DNA from 2 places in the Streptomyces sp. NPDC001717 genome. Region 2 is predicted to be linked to the other one. Evidence: riboswitches for the same ligand, from Rfam matches in the RefSeq annotation. Region 2 holds a riboswitch; the other holds the start of a gene.

Region 1 (7,355 bases), on a different contig from region 2:
GAGTCGCTCGGCAAGGGCTACCAGCCGCGTCTGCTGTCCGTACCGGAGCTGTACATGCTGACGCTGTGGCTGCACGGGGCCGTCGGCGCCGACGCCTCCGCCGGCCTGCCCGCGGGCGAGGACCTGCTGGTGCCCCTGGCTCCGGCCCCGCCCGGCATCGCCGCGTACCGGCCGCATCCGGTCTCCGAACTGCTGCCCGTGCTGACCCACCGGCTCACCCCGGCGACGCCACCGGTCCCGCCTTCGCTGGCCGCTCCGGCCGCCTGACCCGATTGGCCCATTCGGGTTAGTCCGCCCGGGCCACCGTCGAACCATCCGAAATGACAGGGGAGTTGGCCTGAACCGCCCGCACGAGTGATGCGTCATCAATCTGTGAGGACAGCCGGCGGGAAATCCCTGCGAAGCGGCTGTCCTGGGGGAAGACTGAGGACACGCTCCCCGCGGGTGCGGGGATGATCCAGGGGGACGGCCATGAATCACGCATCGAGCCGTAGCACACAGACCACGTCGCAGCGAAAGAACGCATCCATGTGCCAGCACCAGCCAGCCTGCCCGTCAGCCGAATCCGCCGACCGGGAGGCGGCCCGCCCCGTGGCCAACCACCCGGAGCAGGGCTGGAGCCTGCTGTGCAACGGCGTCCTGCTCTTCGAGGACACCGGGGAGCTGCTCCCGGACGGCCAGATCATCGCCCCGCACCGGCCGCTCGCGGTCGCATAGGACGGATCGTGAACGACGAAGGGGCCGGCCCGGGAGAACCTCCCGGATCGGCCCCTTCGTCATCGATCAGTTGTCGTACTCGTCCAGCGGCGGGCAGGAGCACACCAGGTTCCGGTCACCGAACGCACCGTCGATGCGGCGCACCGGCGGCCAGTACTTCTCGGCGGCCGTGACCCCGCCCGGGAACACGGCCTCGTCACGGGTGTACGGGTGGTTCCACTCGCCGCCCAGCGCCGCCGCGGTGTGCGGGGAGTTGGCCAGCGGGTTGTCCTCCAGCGGCCACTCGCCGGAGGCGACCTTCTCGATCTCGCCGCGGATGGCGATCATCGCGTCGCAGAAGCGGTCGATCTCCGCGAGGTCCTCGGACTCCGTCGGCTCGATCATCAGCGTGCCCGCGACCGGGAAGGACATCGTCGGCGCGTGGAAGCCGTAGTCGATCAGGCGCTTGGCGATGTCGTCGACGCTCACGCCCGTCTCCTTCGACAGCGGACGCAGGTCGATGATGCACTCGTGCGCGACCAGGTCGCCCGGGCCGGTGTAGAGCACCGGGTAGTGCGGCTCCAGGCGCTTGGCGATGTAGTTGGCGCCGAGCACCGCGACCTGGGTGGCGCGCTTGAGGCCCTCGCCGCCCATGAGGCGGACGTACGACCAGGAGATCGGCAGGATGCCGGCGGAGCCCCACGGCGCGGCCGAGATCGGGCCGACGCCCGTCTCCGGACCGGCGGTCGGCTGCAGCGGGTGGTTCGGGAGGTACGGGGCGAGGTGCGCCCGGACACCGACCGGGCCGACGCCCGGACCGCCGCCGCCGTGCGGGATGCAGAAGGTCTTGTGCAGGTTCAGGTGCGAGACGTCGCCGCCGAAGTGACCCGGCTTGGCCAGACCCACCAGGGCGTTGAGGTTCGCGCCGTCCACGTAGACCTGGCCGCCGGCCTCGTGCACCTGGGCGCAGATGTCGGCGACGTGCTCCTCGAACACACCGTGCGTGGACGGGTAGGTGATCATCAGCACGGAGAGCTCGTCGCGGTACTGCTCGATCTTGGCGCGCAGGTCGTCCGCGTCCACCTCGCCGTCGTCGGCGGTCTTGACGACGACGACCTTCATGCCGGCCATCACGGCGCTGGCGGCGTTGGTGCCGTGCGCGGAGGACGGGATGAGGCAGATGGTGCGCTGCTCGTCGCCGTTCGCGCGGTGGTAGGCGCGCACGGCCAGCAGACCGGCGAGCTCACCCTGCGAGCCGGCGTTCGGCTGGATGGAGACCTTGTCGTAGCCGGTGACCTCGGAGAGACGTTCCTCCAGCTCGTTGATGAGCGTGAGGTAGCCCTCGGCCTGCTCCACCGGGGCGAAGGGGTGCAGCTGACCGAATTCGGGCCAGGTCACCGGCTCCATCTCGGTGGTCGCGTTGAGCTTCATGGTGCAGGAGCCCAGCGGGATCATGCCGCGGTCCAGCGCGTAGTCCTTGTCCGAGAGCTTGCGCAGGTAGCGCAGCATCGCGGTCTCGGAACGGTGCTGGTGGAAGACCGGGTGCGTCAGGAAGGCGTCCGAGCGCAGCAGACCCTCGGGGAGGGTGTCCGCGACGGTCTCGTCCAGCGCCTCGATGTCGGCGCTGACGCCGAAGGCGGCCCAGACGGCCTCGATGTCGGCGCGCAGGGTGGTCTCGTCACAGGCCATGGAGACCTGGTCCGCGTCGACCTGGTGCAGGTTGACCCCGCCCTTGCGGGCGGCGGCGACGACCTCGGCGGCACGGCCCGGGACGCGGGCGGTGATCGTGTCGAAGTACGCGCCGTGCACGATCTCCACGCCGCCGGCCGTCAGACCCGCGGCGAGCAGGGTCGCGTAGCGGTGGGTGCGGCGGGCGATCGTCTGCAGGCCGTCCGGGCCGTGGTAGACGGCGTACATGGCGGCCATGACGGCGAGCAGCACCTGCGCGGTACAGATGTTGCTGGTGGCCTTCTCGCGGCGGATGTGCTGCTCGCGGGTCTGGAGGGCCAGGCGGTACGCCTTGTTGCCGTCTGCGTCCACGGAGACGCCGACGAGGCGGCCCGGCAGGGAGCGGGCGTGCTTGGCCTGGACGGCCATGTACCCGGCGTGCGGTCCGCCGAAGCCCATGGGGACGCCGAAGCGCTGCGTGGTGCCGACGGCGATGTCCGCGCCCAGCTCGCCCGGGGAGGTCAGCAGGGTCAGGGCGAGCAGGTCGGCCGAGACGGTGACGATCGCACCGAGTTCGTGCGCCTGGTCGATGACCGACTTGATCTCCCGTACGGCGCCGGAGGCACCCGGGTACTGGAGCAGCACGCCGAAGACACCGCGCTCGGCGATCTCGGCGGGGATGCCGTTCGAGAGGTCCGCGACGACGACCTCGACGCCCGTCGGCTCGGCGCGGGTCTCGATCACCGCGATGGTCTGCGGCAGGGCGTCGGCGTCGATCAGGAAGACGCCGCCCTTGACCTTGCCCACGCGGCGGGCGAGCGACATGGCCTCGGCGGCCGCGGTGCCCTCGTCGAGCAGCGACGCACCCGAGGTCGGCAGGCCGGTGAGGTCCGCGACGAGGGTCTGGAAGTTCAGGAGCGCTTCGAGGCGGCCCTGGGAGATCTCCGGCTGGTACGGCGTGTAGGCCGTGTACCAGGCCGGGTTCTCCATGACGTTGCGGAGGATCACCGGAGGCGTGAAGGTCCCGTAGTAACCGAGACCGATCATCGACGACAGGACCTGGTTGCGGTCGGCGAGCGAACGCAGCTCGGCCAGCACCTCGGCCTCGGTCCGCGCCTCGGGCAGGTTCAGCGCCTCGGCGGTCTTGATGACGTCCGGCACCGCGGCGGCGGTCAGTTCGTCCAGCGAGCCGTAGCCCACCTGAGCGAGCATCTTCGCCTGCGCCTCGGCGTCCGGACCGATGTGGCGCTGCTCGAAGGGGATGCCTCGCTCCAGCTGGGAGAGCGGAATGCGGTTGGCGGTCATTGTACGGAGGCCTCCTGGTCGTACGACCTGCGAGGGGCACCACGGCGCGGGCACCCGGACGGCCTCCCCCTCTGTCATCTCAACCTGAGAGTTTCACCGGTCGCTGGAGGGTCGCTCGAGCCACCGGCTTTCACCGTCGGTGAGGAGGGGAACCGGCACTGCGCGCCCGGTACCCGCCCCTGCTTTCCAGAGTGGCCTCGTCCGTGCGGTACGTATGCCTGAGAGATTCCGGGGAGGATTTGCTCCTTCGGCGCCTCCGTCGTTCTCACTCGGAGGACTCTCCCGCACAGGGTCGACAGCCAGCACCCAGCCTACCAGCGAGGATCCGGACCCTCCCCGAGTGGCCTCTTCTTGGGATATGCACTTCTGTAGTCATTACGGAGGAGTTGCGACCATTTGGAGGGACCGTGCAGACCGACATCGATCCGCGCAGCCTGATCGGCCGCAAGGCGTTCGACCGCAATGGCACCAAGATCGGCACCGTGGACGAGGTCTACCTCGACGATGCCACAGGCGTCCCGGAGTGGGCCGCAGTGCGTACGGGCCTGTTCAGCCGGGACGCGTTCGTTCCGCTGGAGCCGAGCGAGCTGGTGGACGACGCCCTACGGGTGCCGTTCGACCGCTCCCTGATCAAGGACGCCCCCGACTTCGGCGTAGGCCGCCACCTCTCCCCGGAACAGGAGCTCCAGCTCTACCACCACTACGGCCTGGACGTGACGCTCCCCACGGACTTCCACCGCGACTTCGGCCGGCTGGCGGGCGACGACGACTGACCGCCCCCGCCACACCACCGGCCTCCGGTGCCGCGGCCCACGCCAGGCGGCCCCCGCCCGGCCCCCACGCGCGTCGAGCCGCAACGGACCCTAAGGGCCACGGCCGCCCCCGCACGGCACCCGCCAGGGGGCCGCGGCCGGGGCCGGCCCGAGCGTGCCCGCGCGGGCCCGCCGCCAAGCCGCCCCGGCCGGCCGAACCCGGGGCGGCGGCACGCGGACCGTCAGGCGCCGCGGGCGCCCGTCTCCGGGGCGACGCGCCCCCGGCAAGCCGGCGCGCCGGGGCCGTGTGCGGGCCGCGGTGGCGCGGCGCCCGCAGGCCCGGCACCAAGCCGCCCCGTCCCACCGCTGCCCCCTCCACGGCCGATCCCCCGCAGGGCACCCGTACGCGGGCCGTACGACGCCCTGTGCGCCCTATCCGGCCGCGCACCGGGCGGGGCGGCGCAGGCCCCCGGCCGACCCACCTCGCGGCACCCCTCAGGTGCCCGCGTCCGTCGCCCCCACCAGCGGCAGCGGGTCGGACGGCTCCAGTTCCGGGTCGTCCACCCGGAAGGTCCGAACTCGGCCCGGCGGCGAACCGGGCTGCTCGAACCGCACGGTCACCCGCCCGACCCCGCTGCCCTGGACCCACCCCGGCCCGTACACCGAATGGAGCACGTCCAGCCCGGCCATCCACCGCCGCTCCACAGCCGGCTCGGGCTCCGCCCCGGGGGCGGCGGACCACGGGTCCAAGGACGCCTCGGACCCGGCGGCCGGCTCGGCCTCCCCGAGCGGCTCGGCAGCCTCCTCGGCCCCCTCGGCCGATTCCGCCGCCTCCGCCGCCTCCGCCGCCTGCGCGAAGAGGTCCTCCTGCGTGTAGTCCGCCAGCCCCGTCACGCCCACCCCCAGCAGCCGCACCCCGCCGGTGGTGTCCACACCCTCCAGGAGCCGCGCGGCCGCCTCCCGCACCACTCCGGGGTCGTCCGTCGGGCCCCGCAGCGTCTCGGAGCGCGTCAGCGTCGAGAAGTCGTACCGGCGCACCTTCAGCACGATCGTGCGCCCGGAGTGCCCGGATTCGCGCAGCCTCCGCACGCACCGGTCCGCCAGCCGCTGCACCTCGCCCCGGATCCGGACCCGGTCGTGCAGGTCCACGTCGAAGGTGTCCTCGACCGAGACCGACTTGGCGTCCCGCTCGGCGACCACCGGCCGGTCGTCCAGTCCCAGCGCCATCCGGTACAGGCCCACGCCGTGCGCCCGCCCGACCATCCGGACCAGCTCGTCCTCACCGGCCTCCGCGAGCTCCCCCACGGTGGTGATCCCGGCCCGCCGCAGGTGCTCCCCGGTGGCCGGCCCCACGCCCGGCAGGGTCCGCACCGACATCGGCGCGAGGAGCTCCCGCTCCGTACCCGGCTCGATGAGCAGCAGCCCGTTCGGCTTGGCCTCCTCGGACGCCACCTTGGCCAGCATCTTCGACCCGGCCAGCCCCACCGACCCGCTGAGCCCCGTCACGCCACGGATGTCCGCCCGCAGCCGCTCCCCCGTCGCCAGGGCGCTCGCCGAGTCGAAGGCGACCCCGCCCGCCTCCAGGTCCACGAAGGCCTCGTCGAGGCTCAGCGGCTCCACCAGCGGCGACAGCGCCCGCAGCAGCGCCATGACCTGGTCGCTGACCGCGCGGTAGAGGCTGAAGCGCGGGATGAGGTAGGCACCGTTCGGGCAGAGACGCCTCGCCTGCGCGGTCGGCATCGCGGAGTGCACCCCGAACCGCCTGGCCTCGTACGAGGCGGTCGCGACGACCCCGCGCGGCCCGAGACCGCCGACGATGACGGCCTTGCCGCGCAGGCTCGGCTTGGACGCCTGCTCCACGGAGGCGTAGAAGGCGTCCATGTCCAGGTGCAGGATGGTCGGCGCGGCTCTCACAGCCCCGATGCTGCCCTACGCCTCTGACATTTCCATGCCACGTTTCCGGGGCGGGCCGCCCCCACGCTCAGACGGCGCGGTTGCGGCGCGCCGCGAGCTCGTCGGCCGGGTTGTGCCCGACCAGGGTCTCGCCGGTGTCGACGCGCTCCCCGTGCAGCTGCGACAGCGCGCTCTCGACGTCGCGCCACACCACGCCCACGGCGATGCCGAAAACACCCTGCCCGCCCTGGAGCAGGCTCACGACCTGGTCCGGGGAGGTGCACTCGTACACGGTGGCGCCGTCGCTCATCAGCGTCATCCGCTCGAGGTCGTGGAACCCGCGGTTCTGCAGGTGCTGCACGGCCGTGCGGATGTTCTGCAACGCCACCCCGGTGTCCAGGAAACGCTTGACGATCTTGAGGACCACCACGTCCCGGAAGCTGTAGAGGCGCTGGGTGCCCGACCCGTACGCGGGCCGCACGCTCGGCTCCACGAGGCCGGTGCGCGCCCAGTAGTCGAGCTGCCGATAGGTGATGCCGGCCGCGGCGCACGCCGTCGGTCCCCGGTATCCGATCTGCGCGGGCGCCTGGTCGCCACCCACCGATCCGACCGGCGTCGAGTCCGGCTGACGGTGCGCGGCCCCGACCGCACTGCCGTGCAGCGGGTACGGTCCCCCGTCACTCCGCGCGGGGGTGCCCCCGGTCGTACCGTCGCCCGTGATCCTCACGCCGACCCTCCGTCCTTGACCTGCCCACCTCGAAGGTAGGCAGTCACCAGGGGTGCGTCAACGATCGCCACACTCGGCACGCCGAGTGATAATCACCCTGAGAGTGGTTTCCCGTATCCCTTTGCGGGGAAAGGCTACTCGAATGGGCTGAAAGTTCCCGGCCGGTCGCCCCGTGGACGGCCCCGCCGGCACTCACTGCGGGCCGGTACCGAAGTCCTCGGGCGAGATCTGGTCGAGGAACTCGCGGAACTTCTCCACCTCGTCCTCCTGCTCGTCCGGAATGGCGATTCCGGCGTCGTCGAGGACGCCGTCAC
Region 2 (7,355 bases):
GACCTCGGCCATGTCGACCTGGCCGTCCTCGCCGACGTGGTACGGGACCACGTTGTAGAGCTTGCCGGAGAAGTTGATCTTCATGCCGTGGGTCAGGTGACCGCCGTGGGCCAGGTTCAGGCCCATGATCGTGTCGCCCGGCTTCAGCAGCGCGAACATCGCGGCGGCGTTCGCCTGCGCACCGGAGTGCGGCTGCACGTTCGCGGCCTCGGCGCCGAACAGCGCCTTGATCCGGTCGATGGCGATCTGCTCGACGACGTCGACGTGCTCGCAGCCGCCGTAGTAACGGCGGCCGGGGTAGCCCTCGGCGTACTTGTTGGTCAGGACGGAGCCCTGGGCCTCCATGACGGCGACCGGAGCGAAGTTCTCCGACGCGATCATTTCGAGGGTGGACTGCTGGCGCACGAGCTCGGCGTCGACGGCTGCGGCGACGTCGGGGTCGAGTTCGTGAAGAGGGGTGTTCAGTACGGACATCAGGATCCCCTGGGGTCAGTTACCGGCGGTGAGTGCGGTGTACTCGTCGGCGGAGAGCACGTCCTTGGGCTCCTCCGAGATGCGCACCTTGAACAGCCAGCCGCCCTCGAAGGGGGCGGAGTTCACCAGGGACGGGTCGTCGACGACGTCCTGGTTGGCCTCGACGACCTCACCGGAGACGGGGGAGTACAGGTCGCTGACCGACTTCGTCGACTCCAGCTCGCCACAGGTCTCGCCCTCGGTGACGGTGTCGCCGACCGCGGGGAGCTGGGCGTAGACGACGTCACCGAGCGCGTTGGCCGCGAACTCGGTGATGCCGACCGTCGCGACGCCGTCGGCGACGTCCGACAGCCACTCGTGCTCCTTGGTGTAACGCAGCTGCTGGGGGGTGCTCATGGCCTGATTCTCCTGGATGCGCGGGGGTGGAAACGAACGGTGGTCTTGGGTACTGCTACATCGCCGCACGGGGCACCCGGGCGGCAGGCCTGACTACAAGGACTACTTCTGCCGCTTGTAGAACGGCAGAGCGACGACCTCGTACGGCTCATGCGTACCGCGAATGTCGACGCCGACGCCGGAGGTGCCGGGCGCGGCGTGCGCCGCGTCGACGTACGCCATCGCGATCGGCTTGCCCAGGGTCGGGGACGGGGCGCCCGAGGTGACCTCGCCGATCACCTGGCCGTCGGCGACGACCGGGAAGCCGGCGCGCGGAACGCGGCGGCCCTCGGCGACCAGGCCGACCAGCTTGCGCGGCGGGTTCGTGGCGGCGCGCTCCGCGGCGGCCTCCAGGGCGGCGCGGCCGACGAAGTCGCCCTCCTTCTCGAACTTCACGACCCGGCCCAGACCCGCGTCGAACGGGGTGAGCGAGGTGGTCAGCTCGTGCCCGTACAGCGGCATGCCCGCCTCCAGGCGCAGGGTGTCGCGGCAGGACAGGCCGGCCGGGACCAGGCCGACGCCCTCGCCGGCCTTGGTCAGCGCCTGCCACAGCTCCACGGCGTGCTCGGGGGAGACGAACAGCTCGAAGCCGTCCTCGCCCGTGTAGCCCGTACGCGCGATCAGCGCGGGCACGCCGGCCACGGTGCCCGGCAGGCCGGCGTAGTACTTCAGCCCGTCCAGGTCGGCGTCGGTGAGGGAGGCGAGGATGCCGGGGGACTCCGGGCCCTGCACCGCGATCAGCGCGTACGCGTCACGGTCGTCGCGGACCTCGGTGTCGAAGCCGGCGGCGCGCTCGGTGAGCGCGTCCAGCACCACCTGGGCGTTGGAGGCGTTCGCGACGACCATGTACTCGGTCTCGCCGAGGCGGTAGACGATCAGGTCGTCGACGATGCCGCCGTCTTCCCGGCAGATGTGCGTGTAGCGGGCGCGGCCGACGCCGACGGTGGAGATGTTGCCGACCAGCGCGTAGTCCAGGGCCTTGACGGCCTCCGGGCCGGTCAGGGTGATCTCGCCCATGTGGGAGAGGTCGAAGAGACCGGCCTTGGTGCGGACGGCGTTGTGCTCGTCGCGCTCGCTGGCGTACCGCAGGGGCATGTCCCAGCCCGCGAAGTCGGTCATGGTCGCACCGAGGGAACGGTGCAGCGCATCGAGGGCGGTCAGGCGGGGGGCAGTGCTCATGGGTGTGGCTCCCGGGTCCCAGGGCATGACATGACGAGGAGGGGTCCTCCCCATCTGTCATCGGAACCTGAGAGGTTCGCCGAGAGTCCCTGACGCGTCAGGGATCTCCGGCTTGCACCTTGGGTGGAGCTGCCGAGCAGCTCGCTTTTCAGATCTGCCTCATCCACGCGGTACGGGGCCTGAGAGATTCAAGGGAGGTTCTTGCTCCTTCGGCGCCCACGCACCGCCTTGCGGCGTGCCGGGACTCTCCCGCGCGGATTCAAGCGGCCGGTATGCAGTTGGTGATGCGGTTGGTCCAGATGGCGCACATCATTGCACGCCATGGTGGTGATCGGGTGGGTGGGCCCGAAAGATCGTGCGGGTGTCCAGGGGGTGGACGGGGTCGAGTACGGCAACGCGGACCGGAACGTGGACCGGAACCGAAGCCGCCGGATTACCGTCTCTTTACACTCAGTGGGGAAGGGTCCTGGTGACCCGATTCGGGGGAGGCGAGCACTGTGCGGAGATTCGTGGGTGCGGCGGCGGCCGCGGGGGCCGTGGGCGCGGTGCCGACGCAGCGGGCCGGTGCGCCGGCGCGGGCGCGCGGGCACGAGGCCGGGCCCGTACGGGACCTGCGCGGCCCGGGCGTGCGGGGCCCGCAGCGGCTGCGCTTCGCCGAGGGCGACATCGTGGTCGTCTCCGGCCTGCCGGGGGGCGGCAAGAGCACGCTGATCAAGCGGGCGGCGGCCGAGGACGGTGCGGAGGGCGGCGCCGTCGACTCCCAGGACACCCGCGAGCGCTGGGAGCGCCGGATGCCGGGGGCGCTGCCGTACGCGGTCTACCGGCCGCTGGTGCGGGCCGCGCACTACTGGGGGCTGTGGCGCCGGCTGCGCTCCGGGCGCTCCGTCGTGGTCCACGACTGCGGTACGCAGAGCTGGGTGCGGGGGCTGCTCGCGGCGGCGGCGCGGCGGCGCGGGCGCGCACTGCACCTGCTCCTGCTGGACACCAGCCCCGAGGAGGCGCTGTCGGGCCAGCGGGCCCGGGGGCGGGGGGTGTCGGCGTACGCCTTCGCCCGCCACCGGGGTGCGGTGGGGCGCCTCCTGCGCGAAGCGGAGGCCGGGCGGCCGCCGGCGGGGTGCGCTTCGGCCACCCTCCTGGACCGCCGCTCCGCCGCCGCGGTGACGCGCATCGCGTTCCACCCGTAGCCGCCGGGCTCCGCCGGTCGCGGGGGCGGCGCCGCCGGGGCTCCGCCCCGGACCCCGCTCCTCGAACGCCGGCGGGGCTGGGATTCCCACCCGGCGAGGTGGAGCCGGCCCTGGGTCATGAGGCCGCACCCGGCGAGCGGCGGCAGCCACCACCAGCCCCGCCGGCGTTTGAGGCGCCGCCGGAGGCGAACAGCCCCCCGGCGATCGAGGAGCGGGGAGCCGGGGCGGAGCCGCGGACGGGTGGGGAGCGGGCCCGGCGGAGCCCCGGGCGTGGAGCCGCGGACGGGTGGGAAGCGGGCCCCGGAGGAGGGGTGTCGGTGGGGGCCGGTACCCTGCGGGGCGACAACTCGCGGGATCACGGAGGCACGTACATGCACAGCGGCGGCGGCTGGCCGGGGAATGAGCTGGAGCAGGTGCTCGGGGCGGCGCTCGGGCAGCCGGACGCGGGCGGGCGGATCCTGGAGGTGCTCGGACGGAGCCAGGTCTGGGTGCCACTGCCCGCCGGCGCCGGCGCCGAGCAGGGCGGCGCCGAGGGCCTGACCCTCCCCACCATGGACATCGGCGGCGCCGCGTACGTCCCCGTCTACAGCTCCGAGGCCCAGTTCCTCGCCTGCGTCGGCCCCGGCATGGACTTCACCGTGGCCCCCGCCGTCGAGTTCGCCCGCGGCCTGCCCCCGCAGCTCGGCATCGCGCTCAACCCCGAGGGCGCCGTCGGCGTCCCCCTCCCCCCGCCCGCCGTCGCGGAGCTCTGCCGCAGCGGCCGGACCCCCCTCGACGGCCCCGCCGCCGGTGGCCGCGTCCGGCTCTACGAGCCCGACTGGCAGGAGGACCCGGTGGACTTCCTGGCCGCCGCCGCGGAGGAGTTCCGGGCCGCCGGCGTGGTTTCCGCCGCCTACCGCTGCCTCGCGAGCATCGAGGGGGGCGAGCCGCAACTGTTCATCGGTGTCCGACTGGTGGGATGGGAGCCCGAGACCCGAAACGTCCCGATGGACGCCCTCGGCCGGGCCCTGACCCGCGTACCGCCGCCCTGGCCGGTGCAGTTGATCCTGCTGGACGCCGCCGAGGACCCGGTCACGGACTGGATTCGTGAGCGCGTACGCCCCTTCTACCTCCCGTAGGGCGGCTTAAGCTGTTCTCGCGTTGACGTCGGGCGGAAGAAGAGACGAAGAGGGGTACCGGGTGAGTGCGTCAGGCACGGCCGCGGCCGGGCAGGTCGAGCACATGCTGCGCCAGGTGACTCCCGGGCGCTATGAAAGCTACGAGTCGCTCCTGCACGCCCTCGCCGAGGGCCGGCTGTGGATGCTGCTGTGGCAGGGGCAGCCGGGCTCACCGGACGCCCAGTACGGCGGCATGGAGGTCGAGGGACTGGGTTACGCGCCCTGCGTGACCTCCCCGCAGGAACTGGCCGCCAGCGGCTGGGGCCGGGGCTACGAGGTCGTCACCGGCCGGGACATCGCCCGCGCGCTCTACCCCGACCGCTGGGGGCTGTGGCTCAATCCGCACGCCCAGGGCGGCGGCGTCGGCATCCCGTGGGCGGACCTGCGCCGCATCGCGACCGGCCTCGACCGGATGCCGGCCGGCCCGCTGAGGCTGTCCGAGCCCGCGATCGAGTTGCCCCAGTTCTACGGGCTGCTGACCCAGCACGCCCACCGGACGCCCGCCGTCCGCTCGCTGCGCCGCGCCTGGGTCCAGCCCGCGCTCGGATCCCCGTACCTGGCGGTGGGTCTCGACCTGTACGACGCCTCCGCGCCCGCGCTGGAGTCCGTACGGGAGATGATGCGCCAGTCGGTCGGCGTCGTGCCCGAGGGCGTACCCGTGTGCACGGTGGCGCTTGCGGACGAGCACGATCCCGTCGCGATGTGGCTGCGCGCGCAGACCCGCCCCTTCTACGACCGCGAGGGCCAGGCACCCGCCTACTGACGGGTTCGCACCCCGACTCCGGATATCCGCATATTGAGACATCCGTCTCGAAGGCCGCACCGATCCCATCGGTGCGGCCTTCGCCATATCGGCCGAATCGGCCCAAGATCCCGGCCTGAAATGGCAGTTGGGCGGGATGTCCGTTCCGCGCCGAAGGGGCGGAGTTTCACCGCTCAACAGACCTTGCCGTTCGGATAACGGAAGGTGTAGCCGCAGATCACGGTTGCGCATCACATCCCCGACGGGTCTGGCGGCCGATCGAGACGCCGTTGAAGACTCCCCCCACCGAAGGCAGGTCAGTCCCGCAACCACCAGCTCTTCACGTGCACTTCAGGCGCATTTCGCGCCAATCGCACCATCAGCGACGCCGATAGAACCAAGCCGCCACAGCGGCGGGCATGGGCCGGCCACAGTCGGCCGAGAGGGGTCCCCACCACGATGACGGCACCACTGCACGACACCAGCGCGGCCGAGCCCGCAGCCGTGGCCGCCCCGGAAGTTCCGCAGAAGGCGATCGAGGGGCGCTCGCCGTGGCGGATCGCCTGGCTGCGCCTCAAGCGCGACAAGGTCGCCCTGGCCGGCGGTGTCGTCGTGCTCCTGCTGATCCTCGTCGCGATCTTCGCGCCGCTGATCGTCAAGGCCTTCGGCCACCCGCCGGAGGAGCTGCACGAGGACCTGCTGGACCCGTTGCTCGGCCTGCCGGCCGGCGACTGGGGCGGCATGAACGGCGACTTCCTGCTGGGCATCGAGCCGGTCAACGGCCGCGACGTCTTCAGCCGGATCGTCTACGGCGCCCGGATCTCGCTGCTGGTGGCCTTCCTGTCCGCCTTCGTGGCGGTCTCGCTGGGCACCGTCTTCGGCATCATCGCCGGATACTTCGGCGGTTGGGTCGACGCGGCCATCAGCCGCGTCATGGACCTGCTGCTGGCCTTCCCGCAGCTGCTCTTCATCATCGCGCTGATCTCGGTGGTCCCCAGCAAGCTGTGGGGCTTCGAGGGATCGGGCCTGCGCATCGCGGTGCTGGTGCTCGTCATCGGCTTCTTCGGGTGGCCGTACATCGGCCGCATCGTCCGCGGGCAGACCCTGTCGCTGCGCGAACGCGAGTACGTCGAAGCGGCCCGGAGCCTCGGCGCCGGCCGCGGGTACATCCTCTTCCGCGAACTGCTTCCGAACCTGGTGGCGCCCATCACCGTCTACTCGACGCTGATGATCCCCACCAACGTGCTGACCGAGGCCGCCCTGAGCTTCCTCGGAGTCGGCGTCAAGCCGCCCACGCCGTCCTGGGGAGAGACCCTCTCCACGGCAGTGCGGACCTACGAGGACGATCCGCTCTTCATGATCTTCCCCGGCGTAGCGATCTTCATCACCGTGCTGGCCTTCAACCTCTTCGGCGACGGCGTCCGTGACGCCCTCGACCCCAAGGGTTCCCGCTAGCAGCCGCAGGGCGCACATCAGATCCCGGCTTCGAGTTTCGAGCCGTAAGTAACCAGTACACCGGAACTACAACGGAGGGTTGCGAGCATCGTGACTACCCATCGCACGTCGAAGCGCAGGCTTGCCGCTGGCACGGCCGTCGTGCTCGCGGCCATGCTCACCGCCACCGCCTGTGGCGGCAGCGACAAGAAGGACGACAAGCCCGCCGGCGCCGCAGGATTCAACGCGGGCATAGGCAAGATCGCCAACGCGTCGGACAAGAAGGGTGGCGAGCTCAAGTTCGTCGGCACCCAGGAAGCCGACTCGTGGGACCCGCAGCGCGGTTACTACGGCTTCATGTGGGACTTCTCCCGCTACTACGCGCGTCAGCTGGTCAGCTACAAGGCGGCCCCGGGTGAGCAGAGCACCGAGCTCATGCCCGACCTCGCCACCGCCAAGGCCGAGATCAGCGACGGCGGCAAGACCTACAAGTACACCCTCAAGGACAACGTGACCTGGGAGGACGGCTCGCCCGTCACCGCCCAGGACGTCAAGTACGGCATCGAGCGCACCTGGGCCCAGGACGTCATCTCCGGCGGCCCGGTCTACCTGATGCAGGTCCTCGACCCGAAGACCGAGTACCAGGGCCCGTACAAGGACACCGCCCCGGACAAGCTCGGCCTCAAGGCGATCGAGACCCCGGACGCGAAGACCATCATCTTCAAGCTCCCGGCGCCCAACGGTGACTTC

What was found. A riboswitch is a leader RNA that binds a small molecule or an ion and turns the genes downstream of it on or off. The one in region 2 is predicted to bind glycine.
Region 1: it holds a riboswitch for glycine, as region 2 does, so the genes downstream of both, gcvP (aminomethyl-transferring glycine dehydrogenase) here and gcvT (glycine cleavage system aminomethyltransferase GcvT) in region 2, are expected to answer to the same signal.

What each region holds. Positions count from the first base shown of each region.
Region 1 is NZ_JBIAUK010000013.1:202,587-209,941, forward strand. It holds gene ACFYZL_RS22265 (hypothetical protein) at 1-267, shown strand, start outside; gene ACFYZL_RS22270 (DUF5999 family protein) at 529-717, shown strand; gene gcvP (aminomethyl-transferring glycine dehydrogenase) at 784-3,669, opposite strand; glycine riboswitch at 3,866-3,964, opposite strand; gene ACFYZL_RS22280 (PRC-barrel domain-containing protein) at 4,077-4,442, shown strand; gene ACFYZL_RS22285 (DNA polymerase IV) at 4,917-6,335, opposite strand; gene ACFYZL_RS22290 (MerR family transcriptional regulator) at 6,403-7,041, opposite strand; gene ACFYZL_RS22295 (bifunctional nuclease family protein) at 7,234-7,355, opposite strand, start outside.
Region 2 is NZ_JBIAUK010000012.1:48,772-56,126, reverse strand. It holds gene glyA (serine hydroxymethyltransferase) at 1-474, opposite strand, end outside; gene gcvH (glycine cleavage system protein GcvH) at 490-870, opposite strand; gene gcvT (glycine cleavage system aminomethyltransferase GcvT) at 973-2,088, opposite strand; glycine riboswitch at 2,247-2,350, opposite strand; gene ACFYZL_RS20545 (AAA family ATPase) at 2,586-3,272, shown strand; gene ACFYZL_RS20540 (enhanced serine sensitivity protein SseB) at 3,644-4,390, shown strand; gene ACFYZL_RS20535 (enhanced serine sensitivity protein SseB C-terminal domain-containing protein) at 4,452-5,192, shown strand; gene ACFYZL_RS20530 (ABC transporter permease) at 5,631-6,626, shown strand; gene ACFYZL_RS20525 (ABC transporter substrate-binding protein) at 6,717-7,355, shown strand, end outside.